Regions from separate parts of the Parviterribacter kavangonensis genome, predicted to be linked through region 2. Evidence: riboswitches for the same ligand, from Rfam matches in the RefSeq annotation. Region 2 holds a riboswitch; the other holds the start of a gene.
The links. A riboswitch is a leader RNA that binds a small molecule or an ion and turns the genes downstream of it on or off. The one in region 2 is predicted to bind cyclic di-AMP.
Positions count from the first base shown of each region.

Region 1: another riboswitch for cyclic di-AMP. It lies ahead of AC1UE4_RS10850 (DEAD/DEAH box helicase family protein); the one in region 2 lies ahead of AC1UE4_RS18415 (peptidoglycan-binding domain-containing protein).

Region 1 covers NZ_JBXPJA010000001.1:2,109,767-2,116,918, reverse strand. Annotated here, with positions in the region: gene xseA (exodeoxyribonuclease VII large subunit) at 1-199, opposite strand, end outside; gene AC1UE4_RS10875 (LLM class flavin-dependent oxidoreductase) at 240-1,259, opposite strand; gene AC1UE4_RS10870 (hypothetical protein) at 1,346-1,519, shown strand; gene AC1UE4_RS10865 (hypothetical protein) at 1,529-1,798, opposite strand; gene AC1UE4_RS10860 (cell wall-binding repeat-containing protein) at 1,795-2,985, opposite strand; gene AC1UE4_RS10855 (hypothetical protein) at 3,048-3,821, shown strand; cyclic di-AMP (ydaO/yuaA leader) riboswitch at 3,867-4,013, shown strand; gene AC1UE4_RS10850 (DEAD/DEAH box helicase family protein) at 4,048-4,578, shown strand; gene AC1UE4_RS10845 (PspA/IM30 family protein) at 4,634-5,392, shown strand; gene pspAA (PspA-associated protein PspAA) at 5,389-5,688, shown strand; gene AC1UE4_RS10835 (AraC family ligand binding domain-containing protein) at 5,665-6,063, opposite strand; gene AC1UE4_RS10830 (GNAT family N-acetyltransferase) at 6,060-6,308, opposite strand; gene AC1UE4_RS10825 (CGNR zinc finger domain-containing protein) at 6,431-7,021, shown strand; gene AC1UE4_RS10820 (aminoglycoside adenylyltransferase domain-containing protein) at 7,018-7,152, opposite strand, start outside.
Region 2 covers NZ_JBXPJA010000002.1:539,432-546,583, forward strand. Annotated here, with positions in the region: gene AC1UE4_RS18395 (M20/M25/M40 family metallo-hydrolase) at 1-347, shown strand, start outside; gene AC1UE4_RS18400 (hypothetical protein) at 344-583, shown strand; gene AC1UE4_RS18405 (hypothetical protein) at 580-1,311, shown strand; gene AC1UE4_RS18410 (hypothetical protein) at 1,280-3,013, opposite strand; cyclic di-AMP (ydaO/yuaA leader) riboswitch at 3,168-3,332, shown strand; gene AC1UE4_RS18415 (peptidoglycan-binding domain-containing protein) at 3,352-4,152, shown strand; gene AC1UE4_RS18420 (LOG family protein) at 4,257-4,874, shown strand; gene AC1UE4_RS18425 (oxidoreductase) at 4,844-5,773, opposite strand; gene arfB (alternative ribosome rescue aminoacyl-tRNA hydrolase ArfB) at 5,778-6,260, opposite strand; gene AC1UE4_RS18435 (hypothetical protein) at 6,167-6,460, opposite strand; gene AC1UE4_RS18440 (cold-shock protein) at 6,589-6,792, shown strand; gene AC1UE4_RS18445 (rhodanese-like domain-containing protein) at 6,802-7,152, opposite strand, start outside.

The DNA.
Region 1 (7,152 bases), on a different contig from region 2:
GCGCGCCGGTCGCGTCGCGCAGCTCGAACCACACGCGCGTCTTCGTGACGCGGAGGTTCCACACCTCGCCGAACAGCTGCACCCGCGCGCGCTCGCGCAGCCAGCCGCGGAGCTTCGCGGCGTAGACCCCGACCGCGAAGGGCCCGGAGAGCTCGGATCCGGGGATCCCCGCCGGCCGCTCCGTCAAGGGCGCAGACATGGACGCAGCAGCATCCCGCGCGCCGCGGACGGAAAGGGATTCAGGCGGGGACGGCCGCGGCGGCGAGGGCGCGGACCGTCGCGTCGCGGTCGCCGGCGGGGATCGCGAGGAGGGTGGTGACGCCGGCGCGCTCGTACTCGGCGAGGCGGTCGTCGAGGGTGGCGGGCGTGCAGGCCAGCGCGGTGGCGTCGATGAGGTCTGTGGTCAACGCGCCGGCGGCGCCCATGCGGTCGCCGTCGAGGACGCGCGTCTGGACCTCGCGGGCGACGTCGCCGTGTCCGTAGCGGTCGGCGAGGTCGACGTAGAAGTTCTTCTCGCGCGCGCCCATCGCGCCGAGGTAGAAGGCGAGCCACGGACGCACCGCGTCGCGCGCCGCGTCGAGGTCGTCGGCGATGGCGACCGGCACCGCGGCGGCGACGTCGAAGTCGTCGCCGGTCCGGCCGGCGGCCTCGAGCCCCGCCCGCATCGGGCCGAGCAGCACGTCCGGGTTGCGCGGATCGAGGAAGGCGGGAAGCCACCCGTCGGCGATCCGCGCGGTCTGCTCGATCGACTTCGGGCCGATCGCGCCGAGGTAGATCGGGATCCGCTCCTGCACCGGCTTGGCCAGCAGGCGCAGCGGCTTGCCGAGCCCCATGCCCGGCTGGCCCTCCGGCATCGGCACCTGCACCTTCTCGCCCGCGAGGATCCGCCGCACCACGTCGACGTACTCGCGGGTGCGGCGCAGCCCGTGGGTGAACGGCTCGCCGTACCAGCCCTCGGAGACCTGCGGCCCGGACAGGCCGAGGCCGAGCCTGAACCGCCCGCCGCTCAGCACGTCGAGCGTCGCCGCCGCCATCGCCGCGGCCGCCGGCTTGCGCGCGGGGATCTGCATGATCGCGGTGCCCAGCCCGACGCGCTCCGTCTTCCCGGCCAGCAGCCCGAGCACCGAGACGACGTCCTGGCCCCACGCCTCGGCGATCCACACCGAGTCGAACCCGAGATCGTCGGCGAGCACGGACAGCGAGACCTGCTCCTCGGGGGAGAACCACGGCCAGTAGGCGAGGAAGAGCCCGGCGCGCATCGCGGCCCGCGACCCTACCGGCGGCATGCAACCCATGCCGCCCGGGCAGGACCCGGGCCATGACCCTTCGAGGCAGGAGGACCGCGATGGCGCTCGCCGCGCTGGCTCTGGCGATCACTGCGCCCGCGTGCGGCGACGACGGGGACGACGACGGCGGCGGCGGGCAGAGCGACGCCCCCGTCAACACCGACACCCCCGCCCAGAACCAGGAGACGACGCCCGCCCCCGAGCAGTCGGAGCGCGGCGAAGAGGGCAAGTAGGAGGCGGGCTCAGTCCGCCTGCAGCGAGGGCAGCGGCTCGATGCCGTCCTCGTGCGGCGTGCCGCGGACCTCGCCGGAGAACCCGAGGGCGGTGAGCCGGCGGATCTCGCGCTCGCCCTCGATGCGCGCCGGGTGGTCCTCGGGGAGCCCGCGGATCAGCTTGGCGATCCGGTTGCGGATCTGCAGCGCGAAGTGCGGGGTCGACGCGCCCATGAGCTGACGGACGTCGTCGATGGTGACGTCGCGCTCGCGACGGACGGGATGCTCGGCTTCGCTCACGATGAGGGCGACGTGGAGTCGGTGTCTTCCGGGGAGATCTCGAGGAGGGCGTCGATGCGGGACTGGGTCACGATCGGCATCGCCGTCTCGTCCCCGATCACCCAGCCGCGATTGTAGACCCCGCGCACCGGATCCCGCCGGTAGCCCGGCTGGATGTCGAGCAGGTAGCTCTCGAGCGCGCGCGGCACCTTCGACGAGCCGTCGTGCAGCAGCAGCGGGCCGTACGTGCCGCTGGCCGACAGCGGCGACGCGGCGACCGCGTCCATCGGCCGCTTCGCGTCGACGAACACGAGCCCGTGCCCGGGGTCGATGACGCCCCAGCCGAACGCTCCGTCGAGGTAGCGCGCGAACGCGATCGAGTTGGCGGTGGCGTCGCCGCCCGTCCCGTCGATCCGCTTGACCGTTCCGAGCCGCCGCAACTGCTTCTCGACGCTCGCCGACACGATCTTCTCGTCGCCGAGCACGTAGATCTTCGGCTGCTGGTGGCGGCCGAGCGCCTGGCGCGTCGCGGGCGGGAGGCTGTCGCGCTCGGTGAAGAGGACCGGGTCGCCGGACTTCGCCGCGTAGCCCGCGGCGGGCACCGCGAGGTCGGGCCGGTCGGTACCGGTGACGACGACCGCGTCGCTCGTGCGCCCGCGCGCGGCCGAGAGGAATGCGTCGATCGCCGCCGCCTGCGCGATCCCGTTGCCGCCCTTCACGTCGCTGGACTTCAGGCCCTCCGGCTGCGCGACGTCGCCGATGCGGACGACCTGCGCGCCGCCCGCCGCGCGCGAGCCCGTCGGCGCGAGCGCGTCCAGAGCATCCTTCGTGGCGGCCGGGAGGTCGGTGCCGTCGGTGAGCAGCACCGGCGCGCCGATCGGCTGCGCCATCAGCGCCGCGGCCGCCACGCCGCCCTGCCAGTTGTCCCCGTCGACCAGGACGACCGCCTGCGGGCGGGTCTTCGACTCGGTGCCGGGGTACACGGCGCGCGCGACGGCGGCGGCCGTCGCGACCGGGTCCGCCGAGCCGACCCGCGTCGTGTTCTTCGTGGCGAACGCCGGGAAGCCGAGGTCCTGCGCGGCCTCCTTCTCCTCGCCCTTGACGCTCGCCTTCGGCGTGATCGGGTTGGCGTCGCCCGCGTCGTCGTCCTTCTTGCCGCAGCCGGCGAGGAGCGCGACGAGGGCGAGCAGGAGCAGTGGCCGGCGCACGCGGGACAACGTACTCGGCAGGCTTCCCACCCATCGTCGCTTCCGAACCGCCCCCGATCGAGATGCCGAGAGCCGTCGCGGCGCAGACGCGCGGTGGCGCGGTCCCGGCGCCCACCCTCTTCTACGACGCCCGCGAGGGCGACCGCGCGACGGCGGTCGAGGCGCTCACCGCCCGCGTCGCCGGCGACCGCATCGCGCTGCGCCCGCGCGTCGACCCCCTTCCCGACGTCGTCTACCGCCGCGTCGTCCGAGGCACCGACGGGCGGACGTGGACGCAGTTCTGGCTCCTCTACGCGGACAACCCGCAGGACCGCGGGATCCTGCGGACCGGGCGGCACGAGGGCGACTGGGAGCTCGTGCAGGTGGGCACCGGCCGCGGGCCCGCCGTGGCGACGTTCTCGCAGCACAAGTGGGCCGAGGCGTGCCCGTGGCGGGGCCGGATCTACGTGGCGAACGGCTCCCACGCCTCGTATCCGACCCCGGGCGAGCACGGCCGCCCGTGGCCAGATCCCGACGACGAGGCGCGCGGAGATGGACGCGTGGTCATGCCGTTGGTGCGCCAACTCGGGCCGTGGGTGCGCTGGCCGGGCAGATGGGGACGCGCCAAGGCGCGCTGGTGGAACCCGGCGGAAGCGTCGAGCCCGCGCGGCCCCGCCTTCCAGGACCGCGATCCCCCGACGGCATGGGCGGATCCGGCCGGGTTCCACGCGTCCGCACGCGCGTGCGGCAGCGGCGCGCCGCCTCTTCCCCTCGGCCTGCGGATGGGCGCCGCAACGCTGCTCGCGGCGCTTCTGGCGGCCGTCGCGCTCAAGGTGCACAGGCGCAAACCGATGTAACGGAGGACAACCGCGGCGCATGTTCTCGTGCAGATCGGGTACGGTGCCGCACCGATGCCGAATCCCTGGCAACAGGCCAGGGAGCGGGGGACCCACGTTGTTTGGGGCGAGTCGCGTCCAGAGTGACGCGAGGCGCAGGCTTTCTCAGCGCCAGCCCGTCAGCTAACCCCGCAGGCCGACGAGAGAGGTGTTGGTTTTGCGGGGTTCCCGCGTTGCTGCGTCCATCGTGAGCTGTGCCGTGCTGCTGGGGCTTGCCCCCGCCGCAGCGTCGGCTGCCAGCACCGGTGGCGCGACGTACAAGGATCCGGTCAAGGCGCAGCGCGCCACGTGGAACGGCGCGAAGGCGATCATCGGCAAGGACGGCCTCGCGGTCGCTCCCGCCGGCGCGCCGGCCGAGGTGCGCGAGGCGATCGCGTCGGCGAACCGCCTCATCGGCAAGCCCTACAAGTACGGTGGCGGCCACGCCAAGGTCGAGGACTTCGGCTACGACTGCTCCGGCACGGTCTCCTACGCGCTCATCGGCGCCGAGCTGCTGAAGTCGCCGCTCGACTCCGGCTCGTTCATGCGCTGGGGAGAGGCCGGCCCGGGCGAGTGGATCACCATCTACACGAACCCCGGTCACGCGTTCGTCGTCATCGCCGGGCTGCGGCTCGACACGAGCGCCGCGGGCGACCCGCGCGGCGGCAAGGGCCCCCGCTGGCGCCCGACGCTGCGCTCGACGCGCGGCTTCCGCGCGCGCCACCCCGAAGGCTTCTAGACCACCCGCAGGAACCCGCCGGAAGCCAGCGCCCGCGCGCTGGTACGGTGCCCGCATGCCCGGGATGAGCGGACGGTTCTCCACCATCGTCAAGGCGAAGGTCTCCAAGCTCCTCGATCGCGCCGAGGACCCGCAGGAGACCCTCGACTACTCGTACGAGAAGCAGCTCGAGCTGCTGCAGAACGTCAAGAAGGGCATCGCCGACGTGGTGACGTCCAAGAAGCGCCTGCAGATGCAGAGCGGCAAGCTCGAGCAGCAGGTCGTCAAGCTCGACACCCAGGCGCGCCAGGCGCTCGCCGCCGGGAACGAGGAGCTCGCGCGCGCGGCGCTCGAGCGCAAGCAGCTCGCGCAGACCGAGCTGCAGTCGCTCGACCAGCAGGTCGGCGAGCTCGAGGACCAGCAGCAACGGCTCGTCGAGAACGAGGCGAAGCTGCGCGCGAAGATCGAGGCCTTCCGCACCAAGAAGGAGGTCATCAAGGCGCAGTACTCCGCCGCCGAGGCCCAGGTGCAGATCTCCGAGGCCGCGACCGGCGTGGGCGAGCAGATGGCCGACGTGGGCCTCGCGATGCAGCGCGCGATGGACAAGACCGAGCAGATGCGCGCCCGCGCGTCGGCGGTCGAGGAGCTGGAGGCGGCCGGGACGTTCGAGGACCTCACCGCGCTCGGCTCGGGCGAGGACGACATCGACAAGCAGCTGCGCGAGCTCACGAGCGCCAGCGCGGTCGACGACGAGCTGTCGAAGATGCGCGCGGAGCTCGGCTCGGGCGAGAGCCCCAAGCCGGCCGGCGAGCTCGGCCAGGGGGGCAACCAGTGATCGTCCGCATTGCGACCGAGGACCAGTTCGAGCTGTCGGACGACGCGCTCGAGGAGATCAACGACCTCGACAACCGCGTCGTCGAGGCGGTCGAGGCGGGCGACGAGGCCCGGTACCGCGAGCTGTTCGATCAGCTGCTCGAGCTCGTCCGCTCGCGCGGCACGAAGCTCGCCGACGACGACCTCCGCGAGTCCGACGTCATCCTGCCGCCGCAGGACACCGACCTCGAAGAGGCCAAGCGGGACTTCAGCGGCGACGGCGTGATCCCGGACTCACTGCTGCCGGGCAGCGCGTAGCCACCGCGTCTCCCACTCGCTGACCTCGTACGCCCGGCCGGGCACGTTGCCGACCGCGAGCACGGTCGTGCCCGGCTCGAGCGCGTGCGCCACGCGCTGCGACGGGGGCGTCACGAGGACGAGCGCGCCCTGCGGCGCGTCGAACGTCTCGCCGTCGACCGTGAACCGCGCGGCCCCGCGCACGACGACGTAGAGCTCCTCGAACTCGTCCTCGTCGTGCGGCTCGACGACCAGGTCGCCGGCCGCGTCGGCGACGTACGCGTTCGTGCCGAACGAGCGCACGCCGAGGTGGTCCCGCACGGGGTGCCACCACAGCTGCCCGTCGACGACGCGGTGGCGTTCGATCTCGTCGATCCGCGCGACGCGATGGCTCATCGCAGCTGCGCGGCGCGGATGCGCAGGAGGTCGAGCAGCTTGGCGCTCGGCGTGAACGGGTCCGCGATGCCGCGGCCCGTGCGCAGCTCGAGCGCGGCGACGGGCGCGCCCTCGACCTCGGCGACGAGCGCGTCGCCGGCGAACGGACGCGCGCTGTCGAGGGCGGCGAGGTCGGCCAGCCGGCCACGGTCCTCGGGGCCTGCGGGCCGGATCGTCATGGCGTTCCACTGCGAGGGGGTGAGCACGATGGCCTCCGATCGATTCGTAACTACCTACATGGTATGACCGGTTACGTAACCAGTCAAGCGCTTTTGGTAGTGTGGTTCGTGATGGCTTGCCATCAGAGAACGTTGGAGGACGGTGGAACGTGAGCAGCCAGGCGGCGCCCGGACGGCTCGAGGTGGTCCGCGAGTTCGTCAACTCGGTGGACTTGGAGAAGCCGGAGGGCGATGAGCTGGGGACGCCGGAGGCGCTCGCCGCGTGGGCCGCGGAGAAGGGCCTCGGAGGCGCGGACGCCGCGGAGCTTCGCGTCACCGCGGCGGAGCTGAAGCGGGCGGTCGCGCTGCGCGAGGCGCTGCGCGAGCTGCTGCTCGGCCACCACGGCGGCGACTACGCGGTCGATCCCGAGGCGGCGCGCGTCGTCGACGCGACGGCGCGGCGGGCGGCGCTGGCGGTGCGCTTCGACGCGCACGGCGTCGCGGCCCTCGCGCCCGCGGCGGCCGGCGTCGACGCCGTGCTCGGCGAGCTGCTCGCGATCGTCGCCGCGGCGCAGGCCGACGGGACGTGGGACCGGCTGAAGGCGTGCCCGTGGGAGACGTGCAAGTGGGCGTTCTACGACCACTCCAAGAACCGCTCGGGCGTGTGGTGCAACATGGCCGTCTGCGGCAACCGCGCGAAGGCGCGCGCGCACCGCGAGCGCCAGCGTGCCGCCAGGAAGCGCTCGAGCGCCCGGCGCTAGCCGAGCTGCTCGCGCGCCCAGCGCCAGGCGGCGTCCTTGCTCGCGAACGCGCCGGTCGCGTGCCAGTGCCACGTCCGCGCCGCGGCGAGGACGAGCGACTCGCCCGGCTCGTGGCGCGCCGCCCACGCGAG
Region 2 (7,152 bases):
CCGACGCGTCCGCGTTCCGACGCGTCCTCGACGCCGTCCCGGAGGAGGTCGGCGGAGCGACGCTCGAGGCCGAGCTGCTCCGGATGTGGCCCGGCATGGACGCCATCGAGGCCACCAGGCCGCTGCTGGCCCGCGCCGGCGAGCTCCTCGGCGCGCCGATCCACGGCGGCGCCCGCGGCGGCGCCAGCGACGCGAGCCACCTCGCCACCGCGATCCCCCTCACGGTCGACGGCCTCGGCCCCCGCGGAGGCCACGCCTACCACCCCGACGAGTTCGTCAAGGAGTCCTCCTTCGAGCCGCGCGCGGCCGTCGCCCTCGCGCTCGCCGCGGCGGCGCTCGAGCCATGATCCTTCGCAGGGTGGGGCACGCGATCGTGCGTCTCGCCCCGGCGGTGCGGTGCTCTCGGTGCGGGAAGCCGCTCTTCCGCGCCGTGCCGGTCATCGCGAATGGGCGGCTGCGGCTCTACGGCGCGGAGCGCAGCGTCGTGCGGGTCGAGTGGACGTCGCGGCACACGCTCGCGTTCCGCCACGAGGCCGCGGACGCGTGCGCGCGGGACATCACGCTGCCGGTCGCCGAGCTGTGATCGCGACGGTGCTTGTGACGCACCTCGACGCCGAGGGCGTCGCCGCGTCGCTGGCGCAGCACCCGCCGGGCGCGAAGGTCGTCGTGTGCCACGGCGGCAGGCGCGAGGACTTCGACGCCGTCGAGCACGCCGACAAGCTCTTCATCGAGGACCCGTCGCTGCGCGGGCCGATGGAGCGGCAGTCCTACGCCGAGGTCCTCACGCGCGCCTACCGGGAGGTCATCGCGCACGACGAGGCGATCGACCTCGTCTACCTCGCGGAGTACGACCACGTGTTCCTGCGCCCCGACTACGAGCACGCGCTGCGCGCGGCGATCGACCACGCCGGCGCGGACTTCCTCGGCAAGAACTGCTCGCGCCGCGACGACACGAACTGGCCGCACGCGCTGCGCGCCCGGCAGGACCCGCGGCTTGCCGGCCGCGAGCTCTGGGGCTGCCTCGGCACGGGGATGCTCATGCGCCGCGCCGTCCTCGAAGCGCTGGCCGGCGAGCCGGAGATCCCCGGCTACCTCGAGCTGGCGATCCCGACGGCGGTCAACCGGCTCGGGTTCCGCCTCGACGACGTCGACCGCTTCAGCGACCTCTACGCGTACGTCAACGCGCCCCCGGAGAAGGATCGGGCCTCCGTGGAGGAGGCCCGATCAGCAGGTCACTTCTTCGTGCACCCGTTCAAGCGGGTGCGGGAGCTCCGGGCGGCTACGCCCGGAACTTCACCCACTTCGACTTGACCGGCGCGTACGGGCTGCGGCCGGGGTAGACGGCGCGGACCCGCCAGAGGCCGCCGTACTTGAGCTTCTGCACGAACGTCATCGTGAGGTTGCGGTCGCCGCGGTTGGCCACCTTGCCGCCGCCGTGGATCTTCTTCCACTTGCCGCGGCGGAGGTTCTGCCACTCGACGAAGATCGGGCCCTTGACCGGCGCCAGCGCCGGCTTGATCGCCGGGGCGATCTGGACCTGGAAGCGGCGCGTGCGCCCCTTGCCGCCGATCTTCAGCACGTAGTACTTCGCCTTGACGGCCGGCAGCTTGCCCGGCGGGACGATCGAGATCGGGATCTCGACGGTCGCCGCGTTGCCGGGGTCGTCGACCGCGGTCACGACAAGCGTCGCGCTGCCCGGCGGGACGCGCTTGAGCTCGCCGCCCGACGGCTTGTAGAAGCCCGACCAGTCGGCCGCGCAGACGTCCTTGCACGGCTTCCCGGCGACGAAGTCGATCGGCGCGACCGTCGTGTAGTCGCCCGCGACCGACGGCGCGTTCGACCAGCCGGCGATCTTGCCGCCGCCGTCGTTGAGGCGCGCCTCGACGGAGATGCTGCGCGTGTCGCCGCCCGCCGTCTTGACGCGGACCGGGATCTTCGACTTGTAGGCGAACATCTGCCGCGGCTGCGGCGAGACGACCTCGATCTGCGGAGCGACGAAGTCGCCGCACGGCTCGGTCAGCTTGTCGCCGTCGGCGGTGTAGCTCTTGAAGGCGGCCAGCGCGGGGGCGTTGCCCGAGTCGAAGAGGCCGTAGCCCGCGTCACGGTCGGTGTACCAGAGCGCCGCCTTGACGTAGTCGCCCTCCTGCGCGAGGCAGTGGAAGCCCTCGAGCATGAACTGGGCCTGCTGCGCCGGCGTCACGCCCTCGTTCTTCTTGCCGGCCCACTGGCCGACCGGGCAGGTCGCGCTGGAGACCATCCAGCCCATCTCGGTGACGTAGACGCCCTTGTCCGCGTCGCCGTTGGCGACCATGACCTTCCGGACCTCCTTGATGCCCAGGAAGGTGTACCGGTTCTCCTTGCCGTCGACGAAGAGCCGCTTGTACGGCGAGTCGATGAGGCAGGCGGTGTCCGTGTGGACGCCCACGCCGTCGAACGAGCCCTTCGCGCCGGCGGCGTACGCCGCCTGGATGAAGTCGTAGTTGTTGCCGGTCGTCGGCCCCATGAGGACCGTCGCGGTCGGGTCGACCGACTTGACGCCGGAGTACGAGCGCTTGAGCAGGTCGACGTAGTTCGCGACGTTCGGAGCGGGACGCCACCACTGGCCCTCGTCCTGCTCGTTCCAGATCTCGTACGCGATCGTGTTCGAGCCGGCCAGGCCGCGCGCGAGCCGCGCCAGGCGGTTCGCCCAGTCCTGCGGGTCGGCGGGCGGGTCGTGCGTGGCGTTCGCGACGACGAACATCGTCTTCAGCCCGAGGCGCTTCTCGGTCTGGACCTTCTGCGCGAGCTGCGAGACCGACGGCTGGCTGTTGACGTCGAAGTCGTCGAGGAAGAGGAAGTGCCGGACCCACTGGGCGCCGGTCCCGGCGGCCTCCTGGATCTGCGCGTCCGTGACGGAGACCCCGCCGGCGATGTTCAGGCCCGGCTCCGGGCCGGTCTTCGTCCACGCCGCCTGGGCGGCAGCCGGGACGAGGAGGCACGCGAGCAGGGCGAGCAGGGGGATGGTTCGACGCACTTGAGCAGGACTCCGGGGTGGGGAACGGACGGGCTCCAGCCACAGCATCGGAACGGGCGCGGGGGAGCTTTAGCCCCCGGGGACCCCGGGGTTAGCGTGAGCGACGTCACACAGGTGGCGGTCCGTCACCGCAAGTCGCTATCTTCTCCGCCGTTGTTATGACCAGCCGAGTCTTCGCCCCCGGTGGGCGGAGAGCGGGGGATCCATTGGTCGCTGCCCGTCAGCGACCGGGGGCGAATCACCGTCTTCGTGCGGTGTAGCGCTGCTCTTTCTGCGCGAGCCCGACAGCTAACCCCGTAGGCGCCCCGTGAAAGAGAGAGGTCGTCGTCCGCGTGCCCATGCAGGTCCCGTTCTCCCGATGCGTCGTGCTGGTCGCGACGTGCCTCGCCGTGCTTCTGACCGGTCCGGTCGCGTCGTCCCAGGCGGCCAAGCTGGGCTCACGCCAGCTGACGGAGGGCTCCCGCGGCGCCGACGTGCGCCAGCTGCAGTCGCTGCTGCGCAAGGCCGGGTTCCGCCTGCGCGCCGACGGCGTCTTCGGCCACGGCACGTACAAGATCGTCCGCGTCTTCGAGCGCGAGCTCGGCCTTCCCGTCGACGGCGTCTTCACCCGCACCGACCTGCGCCGCCTGCGCGCCGCCCTGAAGCCGGCCACCAGCAACGGCGGCATGACCTACGGCGCGGAGCAGAACAAGAACCGCGCCCGCGCGGTCTCCACGCAGGAGGTCGCGGGGGAGAAGGCGCAGCTCACCTCCGACGGCCTGGCGATCGCCCCGGCGAGCGCTCCGCAGGAGGTCAAGGACATCATCGCCGCGGGCAACAAGATCGCGAAGCTGCCGTACCGCTACGGCGGCGGCCACGGCGACTGGGAGGACACGGCGTACGACTGCTCCGGCTCGGTGTCCTACGCGCTCCACGGCGCGAAGCTGCTCAAGGCGCCGATGCCCTCCGGCTCGTTCACCTCGTGGGGCAGGAGCGGCCCCGGCGAGTGGGTCACGATCTACGCCAACGGCGGTCACATGTACATGGTCGTCGCCGGTCTGCGGTTCGACACGAGCGGCCGCTCGCGGGCGGGAACGCGCTGGCAGAAGGACATGCGTTCCGCGTCCGGGTACACGGTGCGCCATCCTGAGGGGCTCTGAGCTCCCCAGAACCCCTTCGCCACCCGAGCGCCGACGAGGAGCTCTTCGCCGCCGAGCTCCCGTCGGTCCTCGCGGAGATCACCGACGCGCAGCGCGTGGAGCGCATGCGCGCGGAGCTCGCCAACGGCTTCGAGATCCTGGGCGGGATCGAGCGCGGCGTCGCCGTCTTCGGGTCGGCGCGCACGCCGGAGGACCACCCGCGCTACGCGTTCGCCCGCGAGGTCGGGTGCGCGCTCGGGCAGGCGGGGTTCACGATCATCACGGGCGGCGGCCCCGGCCTCATGGCCGCGGCCAACCGCGGGGCGCGCGACGCGGGCGCGCCGTCGGTCGGCCTGACGATCGACCTGCCGTTCGAGCAGCACGAGAACAAGTGGCTCGACACGCGAGTCGACTTCCACTACTTCTTCGCGCGCAAGGTCATGTTCGTCCGCTACTCGGGCGCGTTCGTCGTGCTGCCCGGCGGCTTCGGGACGATGGACGAGCTGTTCGAGGCGCTCACGCTGATCCAGACGCGCAAGATCCGCTTCTTCCCCGTCGTCCTCGTCGGGACCGACTACTGGGGCGGGCTCGTCGACTGGCTGCGCGACCGGATGCTCGCCGACGGCAACGTCTCGCTGCAGGACATCGCGATGCTGCGCGTCACCGACTCGGTCGACGAGATCGTCGCGCTGTGCTCGGCGGCCGCGGACCGTCAGTGGACGGCGCGGCCGGGGAACTCGTAGGCCACGCCGGTCAGCTCCTCCGACGCCTCCCAGAGCCGCCGCGCGCTCTCCTCGTCGCGGGCGCGGCCGTTCGGCTGCACGAAGACGGGGTGCCCGCGCATCTCGCCGGCGCCGTCGGGGCCGATGAAGCTGCCGCCGGGCAGGTCCGGGACGGTCGCGGCGTAGAGCGTCGGCAGCGCGCCCATCGCGTCGCTCTGGGCGAACGTGCGGTTCAGGACCGCCATGAGGCCGCGCTCGAGCGGGTTCGGCGTGTGGGACTGCAGCTGCGTCGCGGAGTAGCCGGGGTGGGCGGCGACGCTCGTCAGCGGGCTGCCGGCCGCGGCGGCTCTGCGCTGCAGCTCGAGCGCGAAGAGCAGGTTCGCGAGCTTCGACTGCCCGTAGGCGAGCCAGCGCACGTAGTGGCGGTCGCCCTGCAGGTTGTCGAAGTTGATCCGGCCCGTCTTGTGGGCGGTGCTCGAGATCGTCACGACGCGCGGGTCGGCGGCGCGCTCGAGCTTCGGCAGCAGCAGGCCGGTGAGCGCGAAGTGGCCGAGGTGGTTCGTGCCGAGCTGCAGCTCGAAGCCGTCCTCGGTCCGCGCGCGGGCGACGGCCATGACGCCCGCGTTGTTGATCAGCACGTCGACGTGCTCGCCGGGCAGGTCGTCGGCGAACGCGCGCACGGAGGCGAGGCTGGCGAGGTCGAGCGCGCGGACGTCGAGGTCGGCGGACGGGACCTGCTCGCGGATGCGCTTCTCCGCGGCGCGGCCCTTCTCGACGTTGCGGCAGGCGAGCACCACGCGCGCGCCGCGGCGGGCGAGCTCGAGCGCCGCGTGCAGTCCGATCCCGCTGTTGGCCCCGGTGACCACGAACGTGCGGCCGGACTGGTCGGGCACGTCGGCGGCGGTCCACTTCGGTGGCATCGGGTCAGTCTCCCGCATCGGGGCGGCGGCGATCGCGCTTGCGCTCGCCCTGGCGGCGCTTGGCGTCCAGGCGCTTGACGCGCGACGCCTTGGTGGGCTTGGTGGGGCGCCGCGACTTCGGGACGTGCAGCGCGCGCTCGATGCGGTCGCGCAGCCGCTGCAGCGCGAGCTCGCGGTTGCGCGTCTGCGAGCGCGCGTCCTGCGCGACCGCGGTCACGCGCGCGCCGTGGCGCGCGCGGACGCGCTGCTTCTGGTGGTCGGTCAGGACCGCGGACGCGTCCACGTCGAAGACCGCCTCCACGCGGGAGGCGGTGACGTTGGCGTGCTGGCCGCCCGGGCCGGAGGACCGGCTCGTGCGGACCTCCGCCTCTGCGATCAGCGCGGTCCAGTCGATCAGGTGTCGGCGGGGTGGTCGGAGTTCCCCCGGATGGATTCCATCTTGTAGTCGTCCGGGTTGTCCACCTTCTCCCCGTCGATCTCGACCGATCCGTCCTCGTGGCGCCGCACGCTCGACGGGCCGAGGTTCTTCTCGGGGCCCTCGTCGTAGCCGTGGTCGCCCTCGCCGCCGCCGAACGTGACGTACTTGGCCTCGTCGTCCGGCCACTCCTCGAGGTCCTTCGGCGGGTCGTCCTCGAGCTCGGCGACCTTCTCGTGCGCCTTCTCCCACTGCTCCTTGGCGTCGCCCATCGTTCCTCCCCTTCGTCGCTCCGGAAGTTGGTACCCGCCCGCGCCCGCGCTTGCACGGCGAAGCGACTGCCGCTCAGGTACGTTGCCGCCGACAGCAACCCCCGCAGCACACGGAGGACCGACCTTCCATGGCCACAGGGACCGTCAAGTGGTTCAGCGACGACAAGGGCTTCGGGTTCATCACGCCCGATGAGGGGAGCCGCGACCTGTTCGTGCACTTCTCCGGCATCGCCGAGGACGGCTACCGCTCGCTCCCCGAGGGCGCGCGCGTGTCCTACGAGGAGGAACCGGGCGACAAGGGACCGAAGGCCGTCAACGTCCGGAAGATCTAGCGCCGGGCGTCAGTGGTCGGCGACCTCGCCGCCGCCGGCGACGGGGAGCCCCTCGTCGTGCCAGCGCTGCAGGCCGCCGGCCATCGACCACGCGTCGTAGCCCGACGCCCGGAACGCCTGCGCCGCCATCGCGCTGCGTGAGCCGAGGCGGCACTGGAAGACGATCTGCTGATCGCGCGGGAGCGTCTCGGCCTGCGAGGCGAGCCGCTCGAGCTCGATGTGGCGCGAGCCCTCGATGTGGCCCGCGTCGCGCTCGTACGGCTCGCGCACGTCGATCACGACGGCCTCGCCGCTGTCGAGCAGCTCCTTGGTCTGCTGCGGAGTGACTTCGATCTCGGTGTTCACGAGGGGGTTCTTCGC